One region of the Pseudoalteromonas sp. SaAl2 genome, then DNA from elsewhere that is predicted to be linked to it. Evidence: predicted binding sites of a transcription regulator. Region 1 holds the regulator's gene; the other holds the start of a gene.

Evidence for each region. The regulator MetJ, encoded in region 1, represses methionine synthesis genes. The targets are predictions, from matches to a motif close to TAGACGTCTAGACGTCTA.
Region 2: the regulator MetJ is predicted to act here: its motif matches at 3,774-3,791, upstream of metK (methionine adenosyltransferase).

Annotation. Positions count from the first base shown of each region.
Region 1 covers NZ_CM129605.1:3,062,150-3,078,459, forward strand. The annotation lists gene ACU8V8_RS14475 (type IV pilus secretin PilQ) at 1-778, opposite strand, end outside; gene ACU8V8_RS14480 (pilus assembly protein PilP) at 765-1,301, opposite strand; gene ACU8V8_RS14485 (type 4a pilus biogenesis protein PilO) at 1,298-1,918, opposite strand; gene ACU8V8_RS14490 (PilN domain-containing protein) at 1,915-2,481, opposite strand; gene ACU8V8_RS14495 (pilus assembly protein PilM) at 2,469-3,548, opposite strand; gene ACU8V8_RS14500 (penicillin-binding protein 1A) at 3,681-6,209, shown strand; partial or broken gene metL (bifunctional aspartate kinase/homoserine dehydrogenase II) at 6,289-8,633, opposite strand; partial or broken gene metB (cystathionine gamma-synthase) at 8,639-9,903, opposite strand; gene metJ (met regulon transcriptional regulator MetJ) at 10,139-10,459, shown strand; gene ACU8V8_RS14520 (malic enzyme-like NAD(P)-binding protein) at 10,554-11,795, opposite strand; gene rpmE (50S ribosomal protein L31) at 12,401-12,613, opposite strand; gene priA (primosomal protein N') at 12,846-15,032, shown strand; gene ACU8V8_RS14535 (SPOR domain-containing protein) at 15,053-15,583, shown strand; gene hslV (ATP-dependent protease subunit HslV) at 15,663-16,181, shown strand; partial or broken gene hslU (HslU--HslV peptidase ATPase subunit) at 16,193-16,310, shown strand, end outside.
Region 2 covers NZ_CM129605.1:2,837,370-2,853,679, forward strand. The annotation lists gene ppnP (pyrimidine/purine nucleoside phosphorylase) at 1-139, opposite strand, end outside; gene ACU8V8_RS13425 (hypothetical protein) at 487-1,272, shown strand; gene tkt (transketolase) at 1,625-3,616, opposite strand; gene metK (methionine adenosyltransferase) at 3,893-5,044, shown strand; gene ACU8V8_RS13440 (diacylglycerol kinase) at 5,239-5,646, opposite strand; gene ACU8V8_RS13445 (START domain-containing protein) at 5,804-6,463, opposite strand; partial or broken gene ACU8V8_RS13450 (CYTH and CHAD domain-containing protein) at 6,496-8,015, opposite strand; gene ACU8V8_RS13455 (TIGR04211 family SH3 domain-containing protein) at 8,224-8,823, shown strand; gene ACU8V8_RS13460 (winged helix-turn-helix transcriptional regulator) at 8,898-9,377, opposite strand; partial or broken gene putA (bifunctional proline dehydrogenase/L-glutamate gamma-semialdehyde dehydrogenase PutA) at 9,548-13,352, shown strand; gene ACU8V8_RS13470 (general secretion pathway protein GspB) at 13,472-14,500, opposite strand; gene ACU8V8_RS13475 (ExeA family protein) at 14,513-15,430, opposite strand; partial or broken gene ACU8V8_RS13480 (tRNA nucleotidyltransferase) at 15,559-16,188, shown strand; gene ACU8V8_RS13485 (hypothetical protein) at 16,277-16,310, shown strand, end outside.

The DNA of each region.
Region 1 (16,310 bases):
TTTGTTGAAATGTATATTTAAAAGCAGCATTGGGCTCAATCACAATGCGGCTTTTACTGTCTTCTTTAAATGTCTCAATCTTACTCACAACAGTGCCAAAATCGAGCACATCTAACTCATACAGTAAGTCGTCTAAAATATCTGTATGATGAAACTCAGCAATAATTTTTCCACCACTTTCATGAACATCAATCGCCGCTTGGGTATCCTGTAAAAATACTAAAACGCGTGCTTCACCTTTTTCACCACGACGAAAATCAATAGATTGGATCGAGTTTATATAATTACTAGTATCGTTAGCGCTTGCTTCGGCTGCATCTGACCTTGAGTTAGTCAGCATATTGTCTGATACATGTAACGACACTAAATTATTATTCACCGTCGTTTGGTAAATTTTTAAACGATCCATATGTACGGTTACAATTAAGTGACCGTCGCTTACCTTACTTGTTACTTTCTCAATTCCTGCTTGGTCAATAGCAACGTCGCTGACAGCCTTTTCTACATTACTATCAATGAATCGCATTTCGATGCGGGCGGGGTTATTAAATACTTGTACTGTCGGTTGCTGCGCTAACTCTTCATCAAAAACCAGCTGTAACTCGGTTTCTCCTGCAAGTAACGGATTGTACCGAACGTCATAAAGTAATGGCTCAGCAAGAGCCGCCTGCGTGATAAAAAGGGCAATAACGCCAAGCACTGATTGCTGAATGCGGTTACTCCAAGATACTCCCTTATGCATTTTAATTTTACCTTTTTTATTTTTAACTCGCGCCATCAGTTGTCGCCTCTAACATTTCAAGCTTAGTCAGGCGCTCTTTCCAACAACCAGACCCATCGGGTATTAATTCTAGTAACTCTATAAAATCACTTTGAACATCTTTCACTTCACCATGATATAAACCTAAGTAATCCCCAATTGTGACTCGGTGCAAAGATTCATCAGCGGCTTTAATTAACGCCCATGTTCTGCCATCTGAACCAAGAGTCCCCTTCATTGCTAAGTTATCTAAAGGGTATTTCTCTAATGGTTCTCGAGCTCGATCAGGATCAGGGTGTAAACAGTTCTTCACTTGCACCATATTATTTTGAATAATTTCAGGCTGTGGCGCAACAAACGGGCTGCGTAATTGACGTGCGCTGTATTCAAAATGTTCAAACTTAGTTAACTTAGGTATTTCTTCAACTTTAGGAGTTGTGCTGGCCTTAACCTGATCAATAAATTCTTGCTGCTGTGCAATATCATCATTACACGCAGTTAAAGCAAAAGCTGAAAGAAGTATTGTAGCTATTTTTCTCATTTTCTAGCCACTCCCTTCTTAACTGTACCTTCATAGCGATAGGTTTTTGCGACCACGCTAAATGTAAGTTTACCGGTATTTGTGCTGGTTATTGAAAAATCGTGCAAACTTACAATGCGAGGTAGTTGCGCTACTTTGCCAACAAAATCACCAAATTCATGGTAACTACCTACCACTTCTATTTTTATAGGTAACTCAGTATAAAATTCTTTTTCTATTTCAGGTAGCCAACCAATCTTTAAGAAGGTTAATCCGCTTGTGGTACCAACATAAGTTAAATCATCTAGTAAACCAGGTGTTTCATTAGACGTTGGCAAGCGCTTTAATAGCTGTGAGAACTTATCTTCCATCTCCACCATTTGTTGGCGGTAAATCTCTAAATTACTCGCTACCGCGTATTTTGCGCGATAAGTATTGCGTAGCTCAACTTCCTTCGCTACCGCATTATGGTAACTATCAATTTCGTCTGAAACTAACAGGCTATAACTAAAAAATAGCACCAAAGCTGCTACAAAAGCACAACAAATAACTTTAACAACAACTGGCCAATCACCAATATTTTCTAGCTCAATTTCATTCCAATCAATCTCGGTTAAGGCTTTGATATCAAGGTTCATTGCTTAACCTCACCAATTTTATCAAAGGGCTTAACATAAAACTCCATATTAAAATCACTAAGTAAGCGAGATGACTTTTCACCCGCTACGATCCCTTGCATAGTGGGTTTTTCTAACAGATAAGAGTTTTGTACTTGCCTTAACATGCTTGACAGGCGGTTATTTGATTCACTGCGTCCAATTACATGAATGGCGCTGCCCCGACGCTCTAACTTAGTTAAATAAACCCCACCAGGTACAATTTTAGCCACTTCATCCATAATTTGCGTACCTAAATTTCGACTACTCTGTAAATCCTCAATAAGACGCATACGCTGTTGTAAGTTTTCTTTCTTTTTATCTAACTCACGAATTTCGCGAATACGCGTATCTAGATGACCTATTTCGGTTGTTAAAAAATTATTTTTAACATTCTGTCCATCACGCAGATTGCCGTAATATGTACTTAACATATACATACTTAAAAAGCTCAATAGCACAACTAAAAACAAAGTAGTGGCAAACTTATTCTGAGATTGTTTACGTTGCTGTTCACGCCATGGCAGTAGATTTATATGTGGCATGATGAAAAGCTCCTTAATGCCAACCCTGTAGCAATGGCAAACTGCGTTCGGTGACGCTGCATTACATTACGATCAACTCTAGGTGATATATCCATATTTTCAAATGGTTCGGCAACAATTGTATGTATACCAAGCTCTTCTATTAACAAGCGATCTAAACCATTAATCATGGCTGTTCCGCCGGTCAAAATAATATAATCAATTTGCTCTTTACCACTGGTAGTCAAAAACATCTGTACAGCACGGCGAACTTGTTGTAACAGTGAAGTTTGAAAAGGCGCTAATACTTCAAACGTATAGTTAGGCGGTAAATCAGCGGTTGTTTTACCTATTTCAGCTTCATCAAAGCTTTTATTATAATAAGCAACAATGCTATTAGTGTATTGATCGCCACCAAACACTTGGTCACGAGTGTAAATAGTTTCACCTGCAAGTACCACACTTACTAAGGTCAGCACAGCCCCTATATCAATCATTGCCACACATTTATTAAATGCATCGCTGGGCAGTTGTTGGTAATACACGTCCATGGCTCGGCTAAGCGCATAACTTTCAACATCAACGACTTTTGCGGTTAAGCCTGCGGTTTCTAATGCCCCTACACGGGCTTCAACACTTTCGGTTCGTGCAGCCGAAAGTAACACGTTCATTTTAGTAGGATCGGCTTCATTGGTTGCTAGTTTTTCAAAATCGAGACTAACTTCATCTAGCGGGTATGGAATTAAGCTATCGGCTTCAATTTCAATTTGCGACTCAAGTTCGGCATCACTTAACGTAACGTCCATAAAGATAACTTTGGTGATCACTGTTTGTCCGGAAACAGCAACCGCCGCAAATTTTGCCGATTTAGGTAATTTACGCTTCAATTTAGTGATAATATTACCAATCGCTTCAATGTCCTGAATATTTCGTTCGGACATTGTTCCTTTTGGCATAGGTTCAATTGCTAAGGCCTCTAGGCGGTAGCCGGTTTCCGTTTCATTCAGTAACACAGCTTTAATAGCGTGCGAACCGATATCTATCCCTATCATCATTGATGAAGACTTATTCATTAGTTGGCTTAACATGTTTGCGATTCGGCCTTTGTTTTAAGAATAAACAAGTTATAATTTTTATCTGAAAAAATACTATTCATTTTTTAATCAATATATACTATCAGTCTACGATTCTAATTGGGAGTCCATTTAGGGAAAATATAAGTGATTTTATTCAAACGAACTTTACAATTTTTTATCATTTGCACGTTTTTGGGCTTAATTACATTAGCAAGCCTTTATTATTACGTTAAATCCGATATCCCAAGTGTGCAAGTTTTAAAAGACGTGCAATTACAAACTCCCATGCAAGTATTCTCTCGAGACGGCTTGTTGATCAACCAATTTGGAGAGAAACGCCGTATACCTGTTAGTATCGATGAGATCCCACAGCCACTCATTGATGCAATATTAGCCACTGAAGATACACGATTTTACGAACATATTGGTATAGATCCTATAGGTATAGTTCGTTCAGCGATAGTATTAATATCAACTGGCGAGAAAAAACAAGGCGCAAGTACAATCACCATGCAGCTTGCTCGTAACTTTTTCTTAACACGAGAAAAAGCCTATATTCGTAAAGTAAAAGAAATCTTTATTGCCCTACATATTGAAAACCTACTTAGTAAAGATGAAATACTTGCTCTTTACTTAAATAAAATCGAATTAGGCAACCGTGCATTCGGTATCGGTGCAGCTGCACAAGTTTATTATGGTAAAGAGCTTAATGAATTAAATTTAGCACAAATGGCGATGATTGCAGGTTTACCTAAAGCACCGTCTGCATTAAACCCGATTCGTAACCCTGTGCGCGCTAAAGCTCGCCGCAATGTTGTGCTAGGTCGGATGCTTGACGAGGGCTTTATCACCCAGCAAGAGTTCAATGAAACGTCAAAACAGCCAATTACAGCACGCTTTCATGGAGCTGAAATTGATTTGTATGCCCCTTATATTTCGGAAATGGTACGTGCCGAAATGGTCGCTCGCTACGGTTTCGAACGTGCCTATAATACCGGTTTTAAAGTATACACTAGTGTAGAATCAGACGTACAAGCCGCGGCACAAAAAGCGCTGGTAGATAATCTACATGCTTATGATATGCGCCATGGCTATCGCGGCGCAGAGGTTCATCTATGGGATCATGAGACACAATCACCACTCGATCAACAAGCAATTTTAGACAAACTTGCTCCCATCAAAGAAATAGGCCCGCTGTTGGCCGCCGCAGTATTAGAGGTAGGCGAAAAAAGCGCTGATGTATTATTAAAAAATGGCGAGCACGCCACACTAAACTGGGATAATTTAAAATGGGCACGCAAGTTCATCACTCGTTACCGTCAAGGTTTTGCGCCAAAAACAGCCAATGAAATTTTAGCGCCAGGCGCTCAAATTTGGCTGCGTAAAAATGACGACGGCAGCTATCTACTTAGTCAACTGCCAGAAGCCGCCAGTGCTTTAGTATCCCTAGATCCTAATGATGGCCGCATAAAAGCTATTGTAGGTGGTTATAGCTTTGAGCAAAGCCAATACAATCGTGCAGTTCAAGCGAAGCGCCAAGTAGGTTCAAACATTAAACCCTTTATTTATTCTGCAGCACTAGAAAGAGGCTATACCTTAGCATCTATTTTAAACGATGCACCTATAAATCAATGGGATAAAAGCTTAGGTGTGGCATGGCGTCCTAAAAACAGCCCTGCGGTTTATAATGGTCCAATTCGTATTCGCCGAGCTCTGGCGCAATCTAAAAACGTTATTTCCGTGCGTTTATTAAGAGGGGTTGGACTCAATCGTACTGCTGATCATTTACTTAAATTTGGCTTTCAAAATAGTGATATCAACCGTAGTGAATCGTTGGCCTTGGGTAGTGCCTCAATTACTCCGCTTGAGCTTGCTCGGGGTATGAGCGCGTTTGCTAATGGAGGCCATTTAATTACCCCTTACTTTATTAGTGAAATTCAAGATTCTGCTGGCAATGTGCTATTTAAGACTCAACCACAACTCGCTTGTGACGCTGATGAAGCTGCTAACGAAGGTGATGTTGCCTTAAATAGTAATTTAACAAGCCCATCTACTAATGCTTTTGATGATTCCACTACAGGCCATGCATCCGCAGTAACATGTGCTCCACGCATTATTTCTAAGCAAAATGCATTCTTAATTGCTGATGCTATGAACAGTGCGATTTGGGGAGGCGGTAGCTGGGCCCATAAAACGGGTTGGAGTGGTACTGGTTGGCGAGCACAAGCGTTAGAGCGTCGCGACTTATCAGGAAAAACAGGTACTACCAATGACTCCGTTGATACTTGGTTTAGCGGCTTTAATCGCAACGTAATGACTTCTGTTTGGGTGGGCTTTGATAATCCGGGTAACCCACTGGGTCGCTCTACCTATAATAGTAACCTGAGTAAATCTCAGATTTCAGGCGCTGAGTCAGGTGCTAAAACAGCTCAACCTGCTTGGGTTGATTTTATGCGTGTAGCACTTAAAAACCAGCCAGAAGCGCCAATCGAGCCACCTGAAGGACTAGTGTCAATTCGTATAGACCTAGCAACAGGCTTACTTAGCCAAAAGAATGATTACACTAGTCGCTTTGAGTATTTCAAAAAAGGCACCGCCCCTACAAAATACGTTATGCAGCACGTTGAAGATGTATTTGAAGAGGATACTAAAACTGAAGAAGAGCTATTTTAATCGTCGCGATATAAACGCGATATAAAATCGCTGCTACGTAAAAAAGCGCCAAGACTGGCGCTTTTTTATTGCATGCTTTTTACTTTAGATTTTGTATTAACCAATATAAATCAGAATGCACACCAGCTGCTGTGACTTCTTTACCTGCGCCAGGTCCTTGTATCACAAGCGCATTATCACTGTACCACTGGCTGTTAATCACAAAGATATTATCGCCTGGTGTTAAATTAGCTAAGGCATCGCCTTGCGTGGCAAACGCCAATCCAACTTGCGCTGTGACTTTATTATCAGCAAGTGATAAAGCGCCAGTATAGCGCAACACTTTACCCTGCTCGCTCGCCTGCTTAGCTTTATCAGCAATAAAGCTGTCTAGCTGCTGTTTGTTATCTAAAAATGACTGCCAATCGCCTTGTGCTAATTGCTCAGGCATCAGTGCTGTTAAGTCAATATCATCTAACTCTAACGTTAAACCTAACTCACGGGCTAGAATAAGTAACTTACGCTGCATGTCACGACCAGATAAGTCTTCACGCGGATCAGGCTCTGTAAAACCCATTTGCTGCGCTTGTAGTACTAAATCTGAAAATGGCACACTACCATCATAGCTACTACACAACCACGATAACGTACCAGAAACACCCCTTCGATACGCGTGATTTTGTCACCACTATTTTGTAAATCAGCTAAAGCAAAGTTAACTGGTAAACCCGCGCCAACGGATGTGTTATAGCGCCAAAATAAATTGCGTTCAGCTAGATTGTGGCGTAATGCTTGATACCAGTCATTATCAGCCGTACCTGCGTATTTATTCGCACTGATCAAATGACAATCTAAATTAACAAAATCAGGGTAAATTAAGCTAAATGATTCACTAGCAGTAATATCAATCACCACTTTATGTTCGTAATCAAGCTCACTTATATGCGTTAATAAATCAGCCTGTTGATAATCAACGGCTTCGTTATCCCATTGCGTGTGCCATTGCTCCAAGCTAATCCCACTTGGGCTAAATAACATTTGCTGAGAACGTAATAAACCTACCAATTTCACACTAAAATGTTGTTCTAAGCGATGTAGCTGTTGTGATAGCTGTGAAATAAACACTTCACCAACATTCCCTAAACCTGCGATGATCACTGCAAGCTCTTGGCCTTTATTGATTAACTTGTCGTGTAATAGCGTTAATACATCGCTATCAATTGCTTGGTCAGTTAAGAGTAATGCATACTCAGTATCTTGGTGGCTAAAGCGAGGCGCTAAACTTTGCTCACTTAGCAACGAGGAAGCCTGCACAGATAAATGAGCTATATCGTTATTTGGCGCAACAATAGCGCAGCCATGTAAGTTTGACTCAATAATATTAGCACGCCCTTGTAGCTGACTCACTATTTGATGAGTCGCATTACCTGGTACTAATAAGTAAGTATCGCCCTGCTTAACAAAGTGGTGCAAACTATGTTGAATAAGCTGACTCAACTGCCCAACTTCACCTGCATTGAGTTGATCCACCCGCAGTAAATCAATGTTTTCTAGCGTGGTGATAAAGCGCTTGGCTTTACTATAACCTTCTTTAACTATTTCAGTGGCACTGGCTTCAGTATCAAAACTGCTGCGTACAACCAGCTTTATATCAGTATTTTTTAACGGTGATAATGTTTTAGCATGTAAAACAGGATTACCTAATCGTGCTAATAAATTTGCTTGACCGCGACACACTTTCGAATATTTAAGCGCCTTATTTACCTTACGAGGGTCAGTACTAAATACACCTTGAGTATCGGTCCAAATAGACACTTGATGCGCATGACAATAGCTACCTAACAATGTGGCACTGTAATCACTGCCATTACGCCCAAGGGTAATTGTCTCACCTTGGCAGTCACTGGCAATAAAGCCGGTAACCACATTAATATGCTGCTTACTCACAAACTCTGCACACGCTAGCTGATTCTTTTGATGCAGTAACTGCCCATCGTTTAAGGTAAACAGCTGACGCGCATCAATACCCTTTGCAGCTAAGCCTAATTGCTGTAAATAACTTGCAAGTAACCTTGCCGACCACACTTCACCATGAGCAAGTAAAGCTGACTCCGCCAAGGTTTGCAGCTTGGCTTGTTCAGCTAATTGCGCCAACTCTTGCTGCAATAAGCTTAGGGCCTGCTGCTTGGCTTGCGCCGTTAATAACTGCTCAATCAAGGTTCGCTGGTGATTATCTAACAATAATAAAATGTCGCTAACAGCTTGCAGATCGCCCTGCTGGTAACTTTGCCACAATTTAACCAAAGTATTGGTTGTTTTACCTGCGGCTGAAACCACAACACAATCACCTACTTCGCTATTCGCTAAAATGATATTCGCGACTGCTTGATAGCGCTCTGGCGAACTTAAGCTCGAACCACCAAATTTATGTACTATATTAACCATTATTCTTACCACAATGCCGTATGTGCAGGCGTTAGTTTAAATGAGCTTGATTGCTGATCTTGCTGTTTAGCTGTAGCTTGCTGCGCAACAACTTGCTCACTTTGACCACCTTGACCTGGCTTTACTTTATTAAATACGCGCTCTAAATCAGCCACTAAATCTTTAACATCTTCAATACCAACAGAAATACGGATTAGCGTGTCACCCACACCAGCTTCAAGGCGAGCAGTAGCATCCATTCCGGCATGCGTCATAGTAGCCGGATGACAAATTAAACTCTCAACGCCGCCCAGTGACTCAGCTAAACTAAACTCTTCAAGGCTCGTTAAAAATGCTGCAGCGTCATTTACATCGCCCTTAATATCAAAACTCACCATGCCACCAAAACCACGCTGCTGTACTTTAGCCAACTCATGCTGTGGATGTGACTCAAGACCAGGATAATAAACTTGGCTTACATAAGGAGAATCTTCTAAATATTGCGCTATGATAAACGCATTTTCTTGGTGCTGACGTAAACGCACATTAAGTGTACGTAAACCACGTAAGGTCAAATAACTATCAAACGGCGCACCGGTAATACCAATATTATTTGCCCACCACGCAAGCTCATCACCTAACTCTTGGCTTGCAGCAATCACTGCCCCACCGACTACGTCAGAATGACCATTGATATATTTGGTTGTCGAATGCACTACAATATCGACACCAAATTCGATTGGATTTTGTAATGCCGGCGATAAAAAGGTGTTATCTGCGCCAACAAGTGCACCACATTGCTTAGCAATAGTAGTAATTGCTTTAATATCGGTCAGGCGTAAAATTGGATTACTCGGGGTTTCTATCCAAATTAATTTAGGTTTAATTTCAATAATTTTTTATGATTTTCGGTTTTCGTTAAATCTAAAACCACTAACTTTAATAACCCACGCTTCTCAAGAGAGGTAAATAAACGGTAGCTGCCACCATAACAATCATGAGGAATGACTAAAGTATCATCGCTATTAAGTAGTTGGGTCGCTAAATGTACTGCCGACATACCCGTGGCCGTAATAATTCCCTTAACGCCTCCTTCAAGTTCAGCCAGCGTCTCAGCTAGAATATCGCGGTTTGGGTTACCACTGCGGCCATAATCGTATTGGCGTTTAGTATCAAAATCAGCAAATGAATAGGTTGTTGATAAATGAAGAGGCGGCACAACAGCACCATGATGTTTATCAGCATCGATACCATTTCGTACCGCGATAGTTGCTTTGTTCTTTTGACTCATAACGTCACCTACAATAAATGGATGTTTAGACGTCTAAAAGGTTAGAGGATCAGTCCCCATAAGTCAAAGCATTTGTGGTGCAACTGGAGCTTTATTAGCAGTAAAGATATTTAGCTCGCTAGATGGCTAAATAACAAGTGTTTGACTATCTTTTTTAAAACGATAGAATTTCCGCATCTTTGCAAAGCAAATAGGCTATGCAAACAACTAACAACCTGAGGCAACGATACTTCTTATGGCTAAATGGAACGGTGAATATATTCACCCATACGCAGAACACGGTAAAAAATCAGAACAAGTGAAAAAGATCACCGTGTCTATCCCACTTAATGTGCTAAAAGTGTTAACCGACGAGCGCACCCGCCGTCAAATTAACAACCTACGACACGCGACTAACAGCGAACTACTTTGTGAAGCATTTTTACACGCTTTTACTGGGCAACCACTGCCAAACGACGAAGACTTGCGTAAAGACAACCCTGAGAAAGTACCTGAAGAAGTGAAGAAAATCATGCTCGAAATGGGACTTGAAGTACCTGTACTTAACGAAGATTAAGTTACGGTTTGCATTCCTGCCTTCAGGAATTGGATACAAAAAAACCTCAACAACTAACATTGCTGAGGTTTTTTTATTGCTTGAGCGTTTCAATCTAAGCCATATAATTTTCAGGCATATCGATTTGCGCAACACCTGAATCAATAGCCGCTTGCGCTACCGCTTTTGCTATACGTGGCAACAAACGCGGATCCATTGGTTTTGGAATAATATACTCAGGGCCAAATTCAAGAGAATCAACACCCGCTGCTTTTAATACTTCTGCAGGTACAGGCTCTTTCGCAATGCTACGAATGGCATCTACTGCTGCAATCTTCATTTCATCGTTGATTTGGCTTGCACGAACATCAAGCGCACCACGGAAGATAAATGGGAAGCATAAAACATTGTTTACTTGGTTCGGATAATCGGATCGCCCTGTCGCCATTATAAGATCTTTACGGGCACCGTGTGCAAGCTCTGGCGCAATCTCAGGATCTGGATTGGAACATGCAAAAATAACTGGTTTGTCGGCCATTAGCTTTAAATCTTCTGGATCTAACAAGTTCGGACCTGATACACCAACAAACACATCTGCATCGGCTATTACATCTTGTAACGTACGTTTATCTGTATTATTTGCAAATAGTTGTTTATATTCATTTAAATCATCGCGACGTGTATGAATAACCCCTTTACGGTCAAGCATGTAAATGTGCTCACGCAGAGCGCCACATTTAATAAGTAGTTCCATACATGCTACAGCAGCTGCACCAGCGCCTAAACATACAATGATCGCATCTTCAATTTTTTTGCCTTGTACTTCAAGCGCATTAATCATACCCGCAGCAGTTACGATCGCAGTACCATGTTGGTCATCATGAAAAACTGGAATACTACAGCGCTCAATTAATGCTTTTTCAATCTCAAAACATTCTGGCGCTTTAATATCTTCAAGATTAATACCGCCAAACGTATCTGCAATATTGGCCACAGTATTGATGAAATCTTCAGTTGTGCGATGCTTAACTTCAATATCAATTGAATCTAGACCTGCAAAACGCTTAAATAATAATGCCTTACCTTCCATTACTGGTTTTGACGCCAGTGGCCCTAGATTACCTAAGCCTAATATAGCGGTACCATTAGTAATAACAGCCACCATATTACCTTTGCCCGTGTATTTATATGCATTAGCTGGATCGGCTGCAATTTCACGCACTGGTTCAGCAACACCTGGGCTATAAGCTAGAGCGAGATCATTAACGGTTTCAGCTGGCTTAGTAAGTTCAATGCTGATTTTTCCTGGAACGGGGTGAGCATGGTAATGTAATGCTTGTTCACGAAAGTCTGACATAACGCGATTTTATCCTGCAAGTAAGTTAAATTTAAAGTGAGAGTGAGCAGTTCTTAGCGAACAATACCTATATTATAATTAAATTCAAGCAATATCAGGTCTATCCTGTTATAAGCTATATCAGTTAATTTTATGCGTTTTGCCAGCATTTTTAGTAAATAATTCTAAAAACGCATGATTAAAACACTAACAAAACATCAAAAAACCCAGCTAAGTTTGCATGAATTTAAAGCAAATAGTACTGCAACTTGAACAAACTAAAAAACAACAACAATAATCGACGATAGCGACAAATAACTGCAATTTAGCCCATTTTAGATACAGTAATAGCAGCAATGTAATTTATATTAATAATTAATATAGTGAATTAATTAGGGTTTGTCTGTGTTTCACCAACTATAATCATTATAAAAAACAGAAATATTAGTCAGAATAATATTGCTATAAATTGTCTATATCGCTGGCAACAAAGTAATACACAAAGGAAGATTTTCTAATTTAAGTCTACGTAAATTTAGGGAATGAACTGAGTTACCGTTACTTTTTATAAATCATGAGCACAAAAAAAGCACCCGAAGGTGCCTTTCTTAACACGAAAGCAGAAATTACTTGCTGCTAAGTGCACCGAAACGCTTGTTAAAGCGATCAACACGGCCACCTGTGTCTAAAATCTTTTGCTTACCAGTGTAAAACGGGTGACACGCAGAACATACGTCTAAGTGGATGTCTTTACACAGTGTAGAACTAGTTTCGAATTTATTTCCGCATGAACAAGTTGCTGAAATTACTTCGTACTTAGGGTGAATACCTTCTTTCATAGAAACCTCTAGTTAAGGCCGCATCGCTCTCCAAACCCGAAGTCTGGCACCATACGTCGTTTAAATCAAAATAATTGGACGCGTATTCTAAGCAACAACCCCCCTCGCCACAAGCTTTAAATGCGTTTTTTGCTAATTAAATGAGCAAAAACTTTAAACCCAGCATTTGCTGATAGGTTTTTTATCGTAACTTTAGTACATTAGCTGTCTTGTTGGTTTTTGTTGAGTTGCTATGAGTTTTGTTGAAGTTGCTATAAAAGTTCCGCTACAGCGTACTTTTGATTACAGCCTACCGGAACAACTTAACGGTTTATCAGTAACGCCACAAGTTGGCACTCGGGTTATTGTGCCATTTGGTAATCAAAAGAAAGTCGCGGTGGTGCTTGCACTAAAAACCACCACAGACGTGCCAAAAGATAAAATTAAAGCACTCTTAGAGGTGATTGATGAAGAGCCTATTTTATCTGTACAGCACCTTGATTTATTACGCTTTACCGCCCGCTATTACTGCTACCCATTAGGCGAAACAATACATATTGCGTTACCTGGCGCATTACGCCAAGGCGAATGCCCTGATAAAAGCAGTATTAACATGGTCGCCTTAACTGAAAAAGGCGCCAAGCTTCCGTCTTTAAAAGCCAAAAGCCAACTAGGACTATTGAAGCAATTAGCAGAATCAGGAAAATCATCACTCACCGAATTAAAAGCGCTCGGGTTTAATAAAAAAACCATTGATAGTCTGCTGACAAAAGAGCTTATTAGCCAAACTATTGAACACGATAATCAATGGCAACAACAAGCGCCACAAATTGGTACCAAACCCGTATTAAACAAAGAGCAAGCCGTTGCCTGTACATCAATAAACCAAAGCACAGGTTTTAATAGCTTTTTACTTGAGGGTGTAACCGGCAGTGGCAAAACCGAAGTTTACTTACAATGCCTAGAAGAAGTACTAAAACGGGGCGAGCAAGCACTCGTACTAGTGCCTGAAATTGGCTTAACACCACAAACCGTTAACCGCTTTCGCCGCCGCTTTGTTGATACTCCTATTATGCTTTGGCATTCAGCCTTGACTGATAACGAACGCCTGCAAACATGGCGTTTTTGTGAAAAAGCCAGTTGCGCCATTGTGATAGGGACACGTTCGAGTATATTTTTACCATTTTTAAAGCTGGGTATGATCATTGTTGATGAAGAACACGATAGCTCATTCAAACAGCAAGATACCTTACGCTACCATGCTAGAGACTTAGCAGCGTATCGTGCTTATCAACACAAAATTCCATTAATATTGGGCTCAGCAACGCCCGCATTAGAGACCCTACACAAAGCCGTTAATGGCAAATACCAGCTGCTAAGCTTAACTCAGCGTGCGCAAACCAGTACAGATAACAAGTTTCAGCTGTTAGATATGAAAGGTCAGCCAGATCAAGCAGGCATTGCCCATGCAAGTCTTGCCACAATGCGCCAACACTTAAACCGTGGTAAGCAAGTAATGGTATTTTTAAATCGCCGTGGTTTTTCACCTACGCTAATTTGCCATGAATGTGGTTGGCTCAGTGAATGCTCGCGCTGCAGCACCAGCGCTACGTTTCATAAAGCCATAGGCCAAATGATTTGCCATCACTGCGGCGAACAAGAACGAGTGCCACATCAATGCCCCGACTGTGGCAGCACGCAAATATTTCCAAATGGCAAAGGCACCGAGCAAATAGAAGAATTTTTAACAAACGAATTTGCTGATATTCCTATCAGCCGGATTGATCGTGATTCAACTAGGCGCAAGGGAAGCTTAGAAAAAGCCCTTGATGATATTAATCAAGGCGGCGCACGAATTTTAGTGGGTACGCAAATGCTCGCTAAAGGACATCATTTTCCCGATGTCAGCTTAGTGCTTATTTTAGACGTAGATAGCGGCTTATACTCCTGTGATTTTCGTGCGACCGAGCATTTAGCTCAACTGGTTACACAAGTTGCAGGGCGAGCAGGACGAAGCGGAGAGCCTGGCCATGTTTTATTGCAAACACACTTTCCTGAGCACCCATTATTACAAGACTTAGTTAATAATGGGTATCAAGATTTTGCCCGCTTTGCATTACAAGAGCGTGAAGATGCACAACTGCCCCCAATCACCAATATGGCCATTGTCCGCGCCCAAGGGCATAACGTTAAGCAGGTGGTGGATTTTTTAACTGATTTAGTTCCTGTGCACGGTGTAACTGGTATACAATTGCTAGGTCCAATTCCTGCTCCTCTTGAAAAAATAGCAGGAAAATACCGTTTTCAATTACATATTCAAGCGCTTGATCGTCAATTATTGCACCAATATTTAGCACAAATGATTGATTACCTAAGCACCAGTAAGCTTGCACAAAAAGTGCGCTGGAGCTTAGATGTCGACCCAATAGATATGATTTAAGGTTAGAACTTAGAACACACATGGCACAACACGATTTTATTAATAAAAAACCGGGCAACCGTAACAGTAAAAAACAGCCACCCGCTAAAAAGCCATTTCCGGTTTTATTAGTTATTTTAACGACTCTTTTGGTCGGTGGTTTTTGCTTTGGCCTATGGTATGTAAAAACCAATGCCGATCCTAAACTTGTTGAACAACAAGCCAACCCGACTAAAGCTAAAGAAAAAGTTGAGCCTGCCAAACCGCGCCCGCCTGAATTTATTAAAGAAATAAAAGAGCACGAAATCCAAGTTGAAGTTAAAGAGCTTGAACAAAAAGGCCCTTATGTCATGCAATGCGGATCATTTAGAACTCGTTCTCAAGCCGAAACACTCAAAGCAAAAATAGCCTTTGCAGGACTCATTGCCGAAGTACGTGAAACCACTGGCACAAATGGAATTTGGTATAAAGTACGCCTTGGGCCTTATAAAACCAAGCGTTTAGCTGAAAGTGACAAAAACAAACTCAAACGCAGCAAAATAATGGGCTGTGGAATTTGGCTTTGGACTTGATTTTAATCCATTAACCCATATTAACTTCTCATCAATCGCTTTTACGAGTCGCCCTCGCGGCTCGATGATGAGGAATAACATGACCACTATTGTAAGTGTACGCCGCGACGACAAAGTCGTCATTGGTGGCGATGGCCAAGTTTCACTTGGTAACACCGTAATGAAGGGCAACGCCCGTAAAGTTCGACGCCTTTATAATGGCAAAGTAATCGCGGGTTTCGCTGGCGGTACTGCTGATGCCTTTACCCTATTCGAACGTTTTGAAAGCAAACTTGAAATGCACCAAGGCAACCTAACCAAAGCTGCCGTAGAAATGGCAAAAGACTGGCGTAGTGACCGTGCCCTTCGAAAACTCGAAGCCTTGCTGGCGGTTGCTGATGAAACCGCGTCATTGATTATTACAGGTAACGGCGATGTCGTGCAGCCTGAAAACGACCTAATCGCTATTGGTAGTGGTGGTAACTTTGCGCAATCAGCCGCAACTGCGTTACTTGAAAACACCGACCTGAGCGCCCGTGATATCGTAGAAAAAAGCCTGACAATTGCAGGCAATATTTGCGTATTCACAAATAACTTCCAAACTATCGAAGAATTGTAATAGGAACCGCTATGTCTGCTATGACTCCAAGAGAAATCGTTCATGAACTTGACCAACATATCATTGGCCAAGCAAAAGCAAAAAAAGCCGTCTCTATTGCGCTTCGTAATCGCTGGCGCCGTATGCAAT
Region 2 (16,310 bases), 220 kb from region 1:
CGAATTCAAACTCACCCGCTTGCATAAAGCCTAATGTTTTGGTGCTGCCATCTGCAAAAATTACCGTACGGCTTGAAACTTTACCGTCAAAGTACACGTTTGCTGTTTTAACAACACTTACATTATCAAACTGAGACATCCTCACTCCTGTTTATTTAAGTTTATAATTTTAATTATGTTCACAGTGCCTGATACATCTAAGGCTTGCAAGTGTAGTGATGTGAAAAAAGTTCATTTGGCTTCGGGCTTCGGGCTTCGGGCTTCGGGCTTCGGGCTTCGGGCTTCGGGCTTCGGGCTTCGGGCTACCAGTGTAGGTCGTGCTTTAGCGCGTCAAGTGGTTTTCGTTTAAATAAATGATTAAACAGAGATAGAGAAGGCAAGGCACAGCCTTTTTATAGTTCAGGTTTTAAGAAGATTTTCGATACTTTTGTGTGATACTTTAATTTGTAATATTTAACAGGCCTACTTTTTAAGGATTAAAGCTTAATGGTAATAAATAACAAAGAAAACTCAAAATTTTTTAAGACATTAATATACCTAAGTTTTTTAACTTTTTTTCTTCCAACTCTTTTAGTAATTTCCCAAATTATTTTCACTTACCCTCAATTATCTTTTTCTCATTCAAAGCCAGAAAATTGGTCAAATATCACAAATACCTTCTCACTAGCTATAGAACTTTTTAAAGTATTAATTTCAGTAACAGGTGTTTTTGGTTTGTGGTATAAAATTACTCAAACGGAGAGACAAATAAAACAAGTTGAAAGTAAAGACAATTTTTCAATTTTCATTCAGCATAGAGAATACATTATTGATACATTGAAAGAACAATTAATTACAATTGAAAGTCAAAATAATTACTCAAGCCACCCATCAATATTTTACATAGCTTTATTTCCTGAAAACACCCCAAAGAAAGTAATAAATTTTGACGTTACCTCCAAAGTTCCACCTATTGAATTTCCAAACTTTTTATTTGCGATTAAGTCCATTAATCATTCCATTGAAGTCAAGAAAGAAGAAATAACTGAACGATATGTAGAAGGAATGATTAATGAAATCCAAAAAGACTTCGAGCCTTTTGGGTTTAGGTTCATAATAGGAAGCTATAACATAAGTGAGCTAGCTAGCGTAATAAAAACAGCTTCAGATTTACTAAGGGTAATTAATTATTTTGTCCCCATGAACTCTCGCGAGCTAGAAGCAGCTATCTACTATTTCAATCAAATATTGCTAAATGAGCTAATTAATCCTTATAAAAAAGAAGTGTATTAATTCATTATTTTATAAAATAAGCATAAGGCTTTTGATAAAAATAACGCACGAAACAAGTTTCAAGCCTACAAGGTCTTACAAACAATTGAAAAAAGCGGCAAGAATAATCAGGCGCAAGCGCCATAAAATCGGTGATAAAGCTCCCAAAACAATCGGGGCTGAAGCACCCTCCTACGATTTCTCCTTGGCACTGTGCTTCAAATAATTTTGATCTGAAAGCTTATGGCTGACGGCTTTGGTTCTGGTTGACGGCTCAGGCTGTTGGGTTTCGCTGCGCTCTACCCAACCTACCAACAAAAAGCCCGCACTGCGTTTAGCACAGTGCGGGCTTTTAAATTTTAACCGTTAAAGATTAAAACAATTCGTTTGCTTTGCTAACGATGTTTTCTACCGTGAAGCCAAAGTGTTCAAACAGCTCGTTAGCAGGTGCAGACTCACCAAAGGTGGTCATACCTACTACTGCGCCGTTTAGGCCTACGTATTTATACCAGTAGTCTGCAATGCCAGCCTCTACTGCTACGCGGCGTGAAACTGCAGCTGGTAATACGCTTTCTTTGTATGCAGCGTCTTGTGCATCAAACACATCGGTTGATGGCATTGATACAACGCGTACTTTTTTACCTTGCTTACGTAGCTCAGCCGCTGAGTCTTGCGCTAATTGCACCTCTGAGCCTGTGGCAATTAAGATAAGCTCTGGCTCGCCATCACAGCTCAGTACATAACCACCTTTTTTCACGTCGCTTAATTGCTGCGCTGAACGAGTTTGTTGAGCAAGACCTTGACGCGTAAAGATAAGTGACGTTGGGCCGTCTTTACGTTCAATGGCTTGTTGCCAAGCAATCGCAGACTCAACTTGATCACACGGGCGCCAGTTAACTAGGTTCGGCGTTAAACGCATGCTAGCAATTTGCTCTACTGGTTGGTGAGTTGGGCCATCTTCACCTAAACCAATTGAATCATGGGTATAGACAAAAATGCTTGGCACTTTCATTAATGCAGCCATACGTACAGCGTTGCGTGCGTATTCCATAAACATTAAGAAAGTCGCACCGTAAGGAATAAAGCCCTTGTGTAGCGCAATACCATTCATAATCGCAGACATACCAAATTCACGCACACCATAATAGATGTAGTTACCGCTGGCGTCATTTGCTTCGATACCTTTAGAGCCTTTCCAGATTGTTAGGTTTGAACCGGCTAAATCCGCAGAGCCACCCATAAATTCAGGTAACAATGGGCCAAATGCATTTAATGCATCTTGCGATGCTTTACGTGATGCTGGATTTGCTGGGTTTGCGTCAAGCTGCTCAATATACGCTTGTGATTTCTCGCTCCAATCAGCTGGTAACTCACCACTGGTACGGCGTTTGAACTCTGCTGCTAATTCTGGATGTGCTGCTGCGTATGCGGCAAACTTTTCATCCCAGCTCGCTTCAAGTTGCTTACCTTTTTCTTTGCCATCCCATTGTGCATAAATATCAGCTGGGATTTCAAATGCTTCACCGGTCCAACCAAGGAACTCACGTGCAGCTTTAATTTCGTCTTCACCTAATGGTGCGCCGTGACAATCGTGGCTACCTGATTTGTTCGGTGAACCGTAACCAATCACAGTTTTACAACAAATTAGTGTTGGTTTGTCGGTGATGCTGCGTGCTTCTTCAATGGCTGCACGGATAGCGTCTGAATCATGGCCATCAACGCCACTAACTACATGCCAGCCGTAGGCTTTAAAACGTGCTGGTGTATCATCGCTAAACCAACCTTCCACTTCACCGTCGATTGAAATACCGTTGTCATCCCAAAATGCAACTAACTTACCAAGGCCTAATGTACCTGCAAGTGAACATGCTTCGTGAGAAATACCTTCCATTAGGCAACCATCACCTAAGAATGTATAAGTATAGTGATCAACGATATCGTGACCTTTACGGTTAAACTGTGCCGCTAATGCTTTTTCAGCAATCGCCATACCTACCGCATTTGTGATCCCTTGACCTAATGGGCCCGTAGTAGTCTCAATACCTGGTGCATAACCATACTCTGGGTGACCCGGTGTTTTTGAATGCATTTGACGGAAGTTTTTAATTTCCTCAATTGGCAAATCATAACCACTTAAGTGCAAGAGAGAATAAATAAGCATTGAACCGTGGCCGTTTGAGAGTATAAATCGATCTCTGTCTACCCACTCTGGATTCGTTGGATTGTGATTTAGATAATCGCGCCATAGTACTTCTGCGATATCAGCCATGCCCATAGGGGCTCCAGGGTGACCAGATTTGGCCTGTTGTACTGCGTCCATTGATAAGACGCGAATAGCATTTGCAAGTTCTTTGCGAGACGGCATGAATTCTCCTACCTTTAACTGTATTTGCGCTGGTTATTGTGTGTTTAACAAGAACACCCATTCTTACTTATTGTGGGGGCTGTGTGCAATTAAAAACCTGATTAAATTGGGCATTATGAATTTTTTTTAAGAACAAAATGTTATTAGTAATTTTATTTAGACGTCTAGGCGTAAAAAAACTATGCAAGTAACCTTGTTTTAGATAAAATACGCCCCTTAATTTTTTAGCGCTAATACCGACGTTTGTGAAGCGCAATATTTGTGAGCAGAAATACAATGGCAAAACATTTATTTACTTCTGAATCTGTTTCTGAAGGTCATCCGGATAAAATCGCCGATCAAATCTCTGATGCGGTACTTGATGCTATCCTAGAGCAAGACTCTCATGCCCGTGTTGCGTGCGAAACTTACGTAAAAACCGGTATGGTGATGGTTGGTGGTGAAATCACTACTAGCGCATGGGTTGATATTGAAGAGATCACCCGTAAAACAGTGCGTGAAATTGGCTACACGCATTCAGACATGGGGTTTGATGCAGACTCATGTGCAATTTTAAACACGATTGGTAAGCAATCACCTGACATCAACCAAGGTGTTGACCGTACTAGCCCAGAAGAGCAAGGCGCTGGCGACCAAGGCCTAATGTTTGGTTACGCATGTAACGAAACTGAAGTGCTAATGCCTGCACCAATCACTTATTCTCACCGTTTAGTACAGCGCCAAGCGCAAGTACGTAAAAGCGGCGAGCTAAACTGGTTACGTCCAGATGCAAAATCACAGGTTACGTTTGCATACGAAAACGGCAAGCCAGTAGGCATTGATGCTGTGGTACTCTCTACTCAGCACAGTGAAGACATTTCACAAAAAGATTTAGTAGAAGCGGTGATGGAAACTATTATCAAGCCGGTACTTCCTGCTGAGTTAATTACTAGCGCAACTAAGTTCTTTATCAACCCAACGGGCCGTTTTGTAATTGGTGGACCTATGGGTGACTGTGGTTTAACTGGCCGTAAAATCATCGTTGATACTTATGGCGGCATGGCACGCCATGGTGGTGGTGCATTCTCTGGTAAAGATCCATCAAAAGTTGACCGTTCAGCTGCATACGCTGCACGTTACGTTGCTAAGAACGTAGTAGCGGCTGGTCTTGCTGATAAGTGTGAGCTACAAGTGTCTTACGCTATTGGTGTTGCAGAGCCTACGTCAATCAGTGTTGAAACGTTTGGTACAAGTAAGCTTGAAGAATCACGTTTAATCGAACTTATTCGTGAACATTTTGACTTACGTCCTTACGGCTTAATTCAAATGCTTGATCTTGAGCGTCCTATTTATCAACCAACTGCGGCTTATGGTCACTTTGGTCGCGATGAATTCCCATGGGAACGCACAGATAAAGCTGACGCACTTCGCGCCGCTGCTGGCCTTTAATTCCAGCCTTTGTGTGAATGTAAAAAAAGCGCCGTTTGGCGCTTTTTTTATGTCTGCTGATTATGTGCTTTAAGTAATTTATTCACAAAGAGCTTGAGAGGCGCTGCGCTTTAGAGAAGTCATTATAAAATAATAGCTAGAAGTGACTCGGTGCTAAGATCTATTCGAAGCCCGTAGCCGTTTTACCTAACTTCCTAACCTATCAATGTAAGTACTTTTTCATACCCAGCGACCCCCCAAACGATCATCAATATCAGTAACGCTAAACTAACCGCCGCAGAAGCAATGTCTTTCGCTCGACCAGATAGTACGTGGTACTCAACCCCAACTCTATCGGTTAACGCTTCAATGGCTGAGTTAAGTAGCTCAACAACTAATAAAAATAAAAAGCTAACAATCAGTATTACCCAATGTTGTGGTGATTGCGCGAACCAAAATGATAATGGCAATAACACAATCCCTAACGCCAATTCGGTTCGAAAAGCTGACTCTTCTTTAAACGCTGCTTTAAAGCCTTTAATAGAGCATTTAGTTGCTTTAATAATACGCCCAAGACCAATGCCGTTGGGCTTATTAATTAAGTTTATTTCTGGTTTATTCATTTTTTTATATCTTAAATTTGCGTAATCTAAACTTAACTTTCAAAAGTTGTTCAGAATCGAATAACAACGATAAAGGTCGATTTTACCGGTTTATTAATCATCAACAATAAAAAGCTTATTATTAATTCAATATAACCCGAACTCAATGCAAAATACCTTAAGCACAATCTCCTGCTTGACTTATCTGTAGCGCAGGAGTGTATTCTTTCGTATTGAGCTTTTGACGTAACCTAAGTAAGGTTTTTAAAGCGCTTTTTAAACCAACTTTATTGCTTATCCAATGCGGGATTGCCCCACCCGGATCTGCATAAACGTCATGGGTAAGGGTTAAACTGCGACCTTGTTCGGTATTTTTTTCATCTAATAACCAACGGGCTTTTAAATCCTTTATTCTAATTACTGAGTTAACCTCTGCTTTATAATCAGGATAAGCTGTAATTATTAACTGTGTTTGAGAGGGGCTCAATCGTTGATAGCAAGAATAACTTACCATATCTCGATCTGTAACCGGCCACGGCGAATCAAGCTGCGTATATACTATTGTTTCTGAACTACTGAGCCGAGACAGCACTTCAACAAAGGTGACATTTTCTATCCATAACGGAGCTTGCTGCGTGTCACTCAATAGCGCCATAAAATCATCAGCACTACTGCCATGTACTGTGATGCTTCCACGCACTTCTAATATGCCGTTTTCATGCTTTTTATAGGAAATACTAGCGCCATCTTGCTGCTTCCATAGCTGCCATTGTTTTTCCTGAGCTGGCGCAGTTAAACAATAAAAAGCAGTAATAAATAACAGTAATTTAGTTAGCATTCACATTCCTTTGCGTTGCTTATTACAAACGCTTATTGCCAATAAGGCTGAATTTTAAAGGACGCTTGACGGCTTTGCTCCATCGCTGCGACTAAAAACTCTGACTTTTTCTCAAGCCAGCGCTGAATTTTTGCAAGCTCTTCGTCGTCTTGTCCCGCACATAACTGCTTTAAGTATTCCAGCGTACTTAACTCATAAATCCCATGAGAAATGTCTAACCAAGGAATACGAAATTCGCTGCGCTCTTCTTTATCGTACAACGCACCTAAACAATTACCACTCAGCAGGCTGTTTTCTAAACGTGCCCTAAGATTTAAGTACTCTTTAGAGCTAATAGCTTGTTGCTCTGGTAGTAATTGATGTAAGTCTTGCCAATCTTTATTAAATAATCGGCTTGCAATATCAGCCACAGGTTGCTCAGCAGCTTGATATTCTGCTTGGCTCCAGCTCTTACGCCATTGCTTATTAACAAGCCAAGTGGTTAAAGCTAATAATAGTCGGTTATAGCGTGCGGTATGAAACAGTTTATTAATATCATCAATACTCGGCTGTAACTCTTTTAAGTCATTTATGACTTGAGTTAGCTCAGGTGCACTGTTTATTTTTTTATAGTAAGCGTGGCGTTTTGAAGTATACGTTTTTAACTGAATAGCGTTTTCTACCCAAGCAAGCTCGCTTAACAACCATTTTAACTCCACCCGCAAAGATTCAGTGGTGCTTTTATCAACGATGTCATCAAACAACCAAAATGTATGGCGAATTAAGCTAATACCATCTGTTACACGCTTAAGTGTTTTTAAACTTGGTTTATTGAAATAACATTGTTCATGCTTTTGCACAAAACGAATGCCAAAGCCAATCGCTGCTATTAATGCTTGTTCTTGCGTTGGCTTTTTAGGCAATGATACAAAGCCTATAGATTTACTCGGCTTTAGCGGTTTTTCATCCGCTAAACGGTAGCCCCTTGCGGCCTTTGAATATAAACCTAAGCGGATATTATTTTGTGCCACTAATTTGTCAGCTAAGGCAAAGAGTTCATCGCGGCTGCCTTCCACCAACTCAATTTCAAGTTCACAGATTGGTTCCATTTGCCCAGATGCTGAAATTTCTCCTTTGTCTAAAACCACTTCAATTTTTGCACCGCTGTCGGTTTCGATTAACCAAGTACGGCGAATAAAGTTAGTACTGAAAATAGGATATAAGTTTGCTGCAATTGCGCTCACTTGCATACCATGAGGCCAGATACTGCTATCAAAAGCGCTAATGTCTGGACGATTGCTCTCAAGTGGTAAGTTATATTCAGGGCGTTGATGTAGCCCCCCATCACTTCACCTGCAAGCTTAATTGTTTGCTCACATTGGCTATCAGAACAACGCGTTCTAAAACCAATATCAAGCGCTCTAAGCTCACGACTTGGCGTATCGTAGTATGCATTTTGCAAACTTCGAGAAGGCTTATTTGTAACGGTTTTTGCAAATTGAGTAATTAACGCGGGGATCAGTGGAACAACGGCATCTGACACCAAAAACTTCAGTTCTATCTCAGTATCCATTAGGCTTGAGGATTACCTTTAAAATAAATAAGAGCTCAAAATAAACAAAGCACAGCTGTAATGCAAATTTTTTAGTGAGATTTCCCCTTCTCCAATGTAAAGCGATTACAATATCAGCCTTGCTATTGGCGTGCTAAATCCATACTATCTCTATACTTATACGAATAAATTGCCGTAACAATCACGGTTACATTAACAGGGTAGATTGATGTTAAAACATTATTTATTAGCTTTATTACTAAGTGCGGTTGCTTTTGTAAGCCACGCTGAAGAAGCCAATGCAGCAAGCGACGACAATACGGCTTATATTGTTGATAACCTATATACGTTTATGCATTCGGGTTCGAGTAAAAACTACCGAATTATTGGCTCAGTTGATGCAGGTACAAAGTTGACGCAATTATCAGCAGAAGAAAATGGCTTTATCAAAGTTATTGATGATAAAGAGCGTGAAGGCTGGGTTGAAGCTAAGTTTGTGTCAAAAGCAGCAGGAATTCATCAACAGTACCGTACTTTGAGTGAAGAAATGGCATCAATGCAAGAACAACTTCGCCAAGCACAAATTGAATTGCCACAACTACAAGAGCAAAATCAAACACTGACAGACCAAAATACCGTGCTGTCTGAGCAAATAACTAAACTTAAAAGCACCTTAAATGCTGAACGTACGCAAAAACAACAAGCGGGTGCAAAAGAGAAGCGTCAATTACTTACCTATGGTGGCGCAATTGCATTTATTGGTTTGTTCTTAGGGATTATCTTAACTATTGTATTATCTCGTCGTAAACGTTACGACGGTTGGGCATAAGCGATAGCTACATATATTTGATACTAAAAAAGCACCCTCGGGTGCTTTTTTATTTATAAACTCATTACAAAAGGTTAATCCAACCTCAAGCCTTTATCTTGTTTTATCTTTTCAATCACCATATAGGTATGGTGGGTTCCTACTCCAGGAATATCGACTAAATCACCCAATACCTGACGGTATTCGTCCATATCAGACACCCGTATTTTTAAAAGATAATCATAGCCACCAGCGACCATGTCGCATTCAACAACCTGATCTATTTTTAAGATATGTTCACGGAACACTTTAAATACAGCCGTATTCGATGTTACTAATGACACCTGTACGTGCGCTAATAAGCTCTGATTAAGTTTTGCTTCGCTAAGCTTTGCAAAATAACCTTCTATATAGCCTTCTTGCTCAAGTCGTTTGACACGGTCTAAGCACGGGCTAGGGCTTAAGTTAACCTGCTTTGCGAGGTTAACATTAGAAATTCTGCCGTTTTTTTGCAGAACGTCTAAAATTGCTAAATCGATACGATCAAGCAGGCGTAATCTATTGGGACTTGTCATAACAGAATTTTATGCGGATAAGTTTAAGGTATGCCCTGTAAATTATCGTAAATCGGGAAATTTAACCAGCATATTCTGCTGGAATTTAATTAGAATGCACGCATTAAACAACATGATAATCGAGCAGCAAACTTTTTTAGCTGCAAGACTCCACACTTTTGAGGTTACTTATGTTATTCAACGGCGATTTGACTACAACGTGTCCAATTCGACAAAAAAATCCGTGACTTTTACCGCATTGACGAAAATGCAGTAATTGATCATATTTTACCCCTTGCCGAAGTAGGCGTTAAAGCCCGTAGTCGTGCATGGGAACGTGCGCGTCAAATAGTTCACAATATTCGTAAAGATCAAGATGGTCAAAGCGGTGTTGATGCACTTTTAAATGAATTTTCACTTTCGAGTGAAGAAGGTGTGGTACTAATGTGTTTGGCAGAAGCCTTGCTTCGTGTGCCAGATAAAGCAACTCAAGATACCCTTATCCGCGACAAGTTAGCAAAAGGCGACTGGAGCTCACATTTAGGCAGCAGCGACTCTTTATTTGTTAATGCATCGTCTTGGGGTCTTCTGGTTACCGGTAAAATGGTTAACTACACAGACAAAACCAAAGAACAGCAATTTGGCGTGTTGAAAAAAACCATTGGCCGTTTAGGTGAGCCAGTAATTCGTAAGTCTGTGAACTTTGCGATGAAGATCATGGGTAAGCAATTCGTTATGGGCCGTACCATTGACGAAGCGATTGAACGTGCAGCAGAAACCGAGCGTAAAGGCTATGTGTATTCATACGATATGCTAGGTGAAGGCGCACGCACTATGAAAGATGCTGAGCGTTATTATCAAAGTTATTTAAATGCGATTCACTCGATTGGTAAAGCAGCAAATGGCCGTGGCCCAATTAAGAGTCCAGGTATTTCTGTAAAACTCTCTGCAATTCACCCTCGCTATGAGTTCACTCATAAAGAACGTGTAATGGAAGAGATTGTGCCTAAGCTTAAAGAGCTGGCGCTTGTTGCTAAAAGTTATGATATCGGCTTTACCGTTGATGCTGAAGAAGCTGATCGTTTAGATATTTCACTCGATGTTATTGAAGCGGTATTTAGCGATGAAGACCTAGCAGGTTGGAATGGCTTTGGCTTAGCAGTACAGGCTTATCAAAAGCGTGCGATTTTTGTTATTGAATGGCTAACTGATCTTGCTACCCGTGTTGGTCGCAAGTTAATGGTACGTTTAGTAAAAGGTGCATATTGGGACACAGAAATCAAAACCACTCAACAAGATGGTTTAGACCACTACCCAGTATTTACCCGTAAAGCAACGACTGACGTTTCCTATAAAGCATGTGCAATTAAAATGCTTGAAGCCCGTGACGTGCTTTACCCACAATTTGCCACACATAACGCCTATACAGCAGCGACTATTTTAGAAGTTGCTAAAGGCGATCACGATGGATTTGAATTCCAACGTTTACACGGTATGGGTGAATCTTTATTTGACCAAATCGTAACGCAAGAAAAAATTCAATGCCGTGTTTATGCACCTGTTGGTCAACACGAAGACTTACTTGCCTACTTAGTACGTCGTTTACTTGAAAATGGCGCTAACTCATCATTTGTAAACGCTATTGTTGATACAACTCAGCCAGTAGAAGCATTACTGCCAGATCCCGTTGAAACACTGCAAGGTTTACGTAATAAGTACAATACTCAAATCAAAATGCCAATTGATTTATATGGCGCAGAACGTGCTAACTCAAAAGGCATGGATTTAACAGACATTAACGTTATTACGCCATTTAAAGAAAACCTAGATTCGTGGTTTGAAGAACACCGTATAAACGAAAGTGATGTACCTGAAGGTGCACTTGCGGTTAAAAATCCAGCCAATCACAAAGAAGTCATTGGTCATGTAAAACTGCAAAACAGCGATGAAATGCTCACTTTACTTGAAAACGCCGAAACTGCGTTTGAATCTTGGTCGCAAACACCAGTTAAAGAGCGTGCTAACTTATTACGTCGTATTGCGGATATTTTAGAACGTCACCACGATGAGCTAGTAGCTATTTGTATTAAAGAAGCGGGTAAAATTGCTCAAGACGGTATTGACGAAGTGCGTGAAGCCGTTGATTTTTGCCGTTACTACGCAGCCCGTGCAGAGGAGCTTAGCGAAGATGAACGCTTTGAAGCGCGTGGTGTGATCTTATGTATCAGCCCATGGAACTTCCCGCTTGCGATTTTCTTAGGTCAAGTCGCTGCGGCCATCGTGACCGGTAACACAGTAATCGCAAAACCTGCTGAACAAACAAGCTATATTGCGCTTCGCACCATTGAGCTAATGCTCTCTGTTGGTCTTCCTGAATATGTTGTGCAACCAGTTATTGCCCGCGGTAGTGAAGTCGGTAAAACAATCGTACCTGATGAGCGTATTCAAGCAGTTATGTTCACAGGTTCGACAGAAACAGGCACTATCATTTCACAAACATTAGCTGCACGTAACGATATTCAAGTACCGCTAATCGCAGAAACCGGTGGCCAAAACTGTATGATCGTTGATTCAACTGCACTTCCAGAGCAAGTGGTTGATGATGTCATTAGTTCAGGCTTTCAAAGTGCCGGTCAACGTTGTTCAGCACTTCGAGTATTATTTTTACAAGAAGACATTGCTGATGGCGTGATAGAGATGATCAAAGGTGCACTTAAAGAGTTGCACGTAGGCGATCCTTCTTTGCTTTCGACTGATATTGGTCCGGTAATAGACGAAAAAGCACTGAAAAGCTTAAACGACCATGTTGAATACTTAAAAGGTAACGCGACACTGCATTATCAATGTGACATTCCTGATAACAGTGAAAATGGCGCTTATTTCTTTGCACCTCGTTTATACGAAATCAAAGACTTATCAGTACTTAAACGTGAAGTATTTGGCCCATGTGTGCATATTATTCGCTTTAAAGGGACTGAGCTTGACAGTGTTATTGATCAAATTAATGGGACTGGCTTTGGCTTAACCATGGGCATTCACTCTCGCATTGAAGAGCGTTGTGAGTACCTAGCTAAGATGTCGCGTGCAGGTAACGTCTACGTTAACCGTAACATGATTGGTGCAATTGTTGGTGTGCAACCGTTCGGTGGTCGTGGGTTATCAGGTACTGGTCCAAAAGCCGGTGGGCCTAACTACTTACAACGTTTAGTGAAAGAAAAAGCATCACCAGATAACGTGCAAATGACAAACCTAACTCCAGACGAGCTTGATTTACACCACTACTCAGGTGCAAACGAACAAGTTGATAAGTTAATGGCAAACTCACTACGCGATGAAAAAATTTGGCGCGCAACCCCACTAAATGACCGTGTTTCGGCTGTACGTCAGTTACTCGCAAAAGTTGCTACCGTTGATATTATCGACGAGCTTGCCGACGATTTAGCGTTAACACTTGCCGATGCGCGAGCTCAGCTTAACCGTCTAGAAAAGCACATGCGTAAATTTACGACACTGCCAGGGCCAACGGGTGAATCAAATACCTTGCACCTCGAAGCACGTGGTTGCGTGGTATGTTATGCCGATAAGAGCACATCATTTAACTTTTGGGCTATCTCAATCATTACGGCTCTTGCAGCGGGTAATACCGTGATCACTGTAGCGTCAGAATTATTTTATGACGAAGCAGTGGCGTTTAAAGATAAATTTATCTCTACAGGCGTTGCAGAAGGTGTATTCCAAGTAGCTAAACCGAACCAGTTACAAGCTCTTTTAGCCCACCCTCATTTAGCCGGCGCTTTAGTTGCTGCGCGTTCGTCGCGTCTAGGTTACTTTAGCCAACAGCTAGCACAGCGCAAAGGCGCAATCTTGCCAGTAATAAGCTCTGAGTACTACGATACGCTTATTAAGCGCTTAGTAACTGAGAAGACTATAAGTATTGATACTACGGCCTCAGGTGGTAATACATCACTGATGACCTTGGTTGAAGACGACGAGTAAAGTTAACGACTAACTATTTAAGGGCGCTTTTAAGCGCCCTTTTTTATAAAATTAATAACTGTAATTATTATAATTATTTACTATTAAGCATAAAATAATAAAACCACACCTAATAATTATTACTCAGGCCAATCTTGCAGGGCTTTTAAACTAAATTCATAACCATCAAAACTAAGCACACTTTGTTCTGGCGTAATTTCTAACACTTCAAAGTCGCCAAAACTATCGCCTTCATACAACTCACGATTATTTAGCTTTATCCAGCGTTTTTCTACCGAAGAAGAGTAAATATGTGCTTGGTATTTGATGTTAGGCAAAATAGCCAACAACCCGTCTGGTAACAGCTCTATCGGCTGAGCATAAGATGAATTTTTAGTACCTTGAGTCACTTGATGTGTCTGTGTTTGCTCAGTGTCTTGTATAGCTCGAGCAAAGGCATTTTTAAGTTCACTTGGTACTGCATTTAACTCATCATCTGTTACTGTTGTAGGTTTAGTTACTGTATTAGGCTCACTAATAGGCTTACCTAACACCTTGTACTTACTTAAATCGACATTACTTGAATTGGTATTAATTCCAGTTGGCTGAGCAAATTGTGGTTGTTGACTCGCCATCACTTGGTACTGCGACACAGGGGGGACATTGTATACTTGTTGGTAACCATTTGGCGTTTGTATTAGCATCGGCTGGCTTTGTGGATAGGCTGGAACGGAATTCACAGGCACTTGTACCCATTGATATTGTTGAGTTTGGTTAGGGTTGCTCGAGGGCACCATCATTTGTTGAGCTGGCTGATTAACTTGCAGCCCTTGCGCACTGGATGCAGCCTGTTCAACGGTGCTATTATCTGTTGGCTCATCAATAACATCTACACTTGGCTCTTTTATAACTGAAGTGTCACCTTGAGCTTCAACACTGACTTGTGCTTTAATGTTATCAACTGAGTTCTTTTCAGATTGTAACCACTTCCCAAGCGCAAACCCTCCTATTAGCGTCAGTGCTAAAGCGAGAACTATACCTAATGACATAGCAATAAAACGATATCGTTTTAATTCTTGTTGTTGTTTAAGTTGCTGAGCACTTTGATCGTAAGCTGATGCTTCATCATGGTGTTCAGATTGTTTTAATGCATCTAATAAATACGACATAATTTACCATTTCTAAAAAATAAACGACAAGCCAATACCCAAACCAAGCACAGCAAGAAAACCTAAAGGTAATAACCAATTAATAGAGCTTTGTTCGCTCTTTAACTCACTTTTAATTGCACTGGGTGGTAACGCCTCCTCGGCGGAACGCATGACAATATCACTGTCTATAACCATGAGCTGCTTTGAAAACGCGCCCATCAAACAACGCTCACATAATAAATTAACCAACCTAGGAATACCTTGGGTCGCAACATACACTGTTTTAATTGCATCAGCTGAAAACAAAGCCCGTTCACAACCAGCTACATATAAACGGTGTTTAATATAGGCAATAGTTTGTCCCTCAGTTAGCGGTAACAAGTGATAACGCGCAGTGATCCGCTGTGCCAACTGACGCAATTCATTGCGCTTGAGCAACGCTTGCAATTCAGGCTGGCCTACTAACACTATTTGTAGTAGCTTTTTATGATCTGTTTCTATATTGGTAAGGAGTCTGAGCTGCTCCAGTACATCAGGTGATAACAACTGCGCTTCATCAATCAACAAAATTGTATGACCGCCCGCTTGGTGATTTGCTTCTAAGTGTTTTTTGATCGCATCCGTTAAGGTTTTTAAAGTGGCATTTTGATCATCGTAGTCAATGGCAAATTCATCACAAATACTGGCCAATAACTCTAACTGAGACAAAGCTGGGTTATGGATCAAAGCCACTTGAGTATTTTCTGGCAGTTGTTCTTGCAAGCTACGGGTAAGGGTAGTTTTTCCTGTGCCCACTTCACCAGTTAACAACACAAATCCACCCGCCTCACCTAAACCATAGGTTAAATGAGCCAAAGCCTCTTTGTGGCGTTCGCTTAAAAATAAATACTGTGGGTTTGGCGCGATTGAAAATGGTTTTTCCGACAAGCCAAAATAGCTTAAATACACCCTGAATTTCCTTGCTGAGTAAATCAGCGCCTATAATGGCAAAAAAATGCACTAAGTGAAAACCTTGTTAGCGTTTTATTAGTGAAATAACGTAAAATAGTTTGCACAGTTAATATTCAGAGTAAGTTATGCAAATTTATTTGGTCGGTGGCGCGGTTCGAGATGAACTTCTTGGGCGAATTGTTAAAGAGCGTGACTACGTGGTGGTAGGGGCAACGCCAGAGCAGTTACTTAAACAAGGCTATCAACAAGTTGGAAAAGACTTTCCAGTATTTCTGCACCCAAAAAGCAAAGAGGAATATGCCCTTGCCCGCACGGAACGTAAACAGGGCCAAGGGTATACAGGATTTGTCTGTGAATTTTCTGCCGATGTAACCCTAGAAGATGACTTGCGCCGTCGCGACTTAACTGTTAATGCCATAGCTAAAGCCGATGACGGCAGCTTAGTTGACCCTTACGGTGGCAAGCAAGATTTAGATAATCGTATTTTGCGTCATGTCTCCGAAGCTTTTAGTGAAGACCCGCTACGTATCTTACGTGTTGCGCGATTTGCAGCACGCTACCACTATTTAGGCTTTACCATTGCCGATGAAACTCAGTTATTATTAACTCAAATGGTTAACCGTGGCGAACTAAATACGTTGACCGCTGAGCGTATTTGGCTTGAATGTGAAAAATCACTCGATGATGGTGCGTTTGCTGAGTTTTTAAATGTTCTCGCACAACTGGGGGCCCTCAACGCAATTAGCCCTGCCCTAGCAAATAACTGGAACAATGAACTATACCAACAATTAAAAAAACCGATATGCATATGCACAAAGCCAAGAAATAACGGATAAGTCACTCTTGTTTGCACAAGCCACCAGCTCGTTAACTGCCG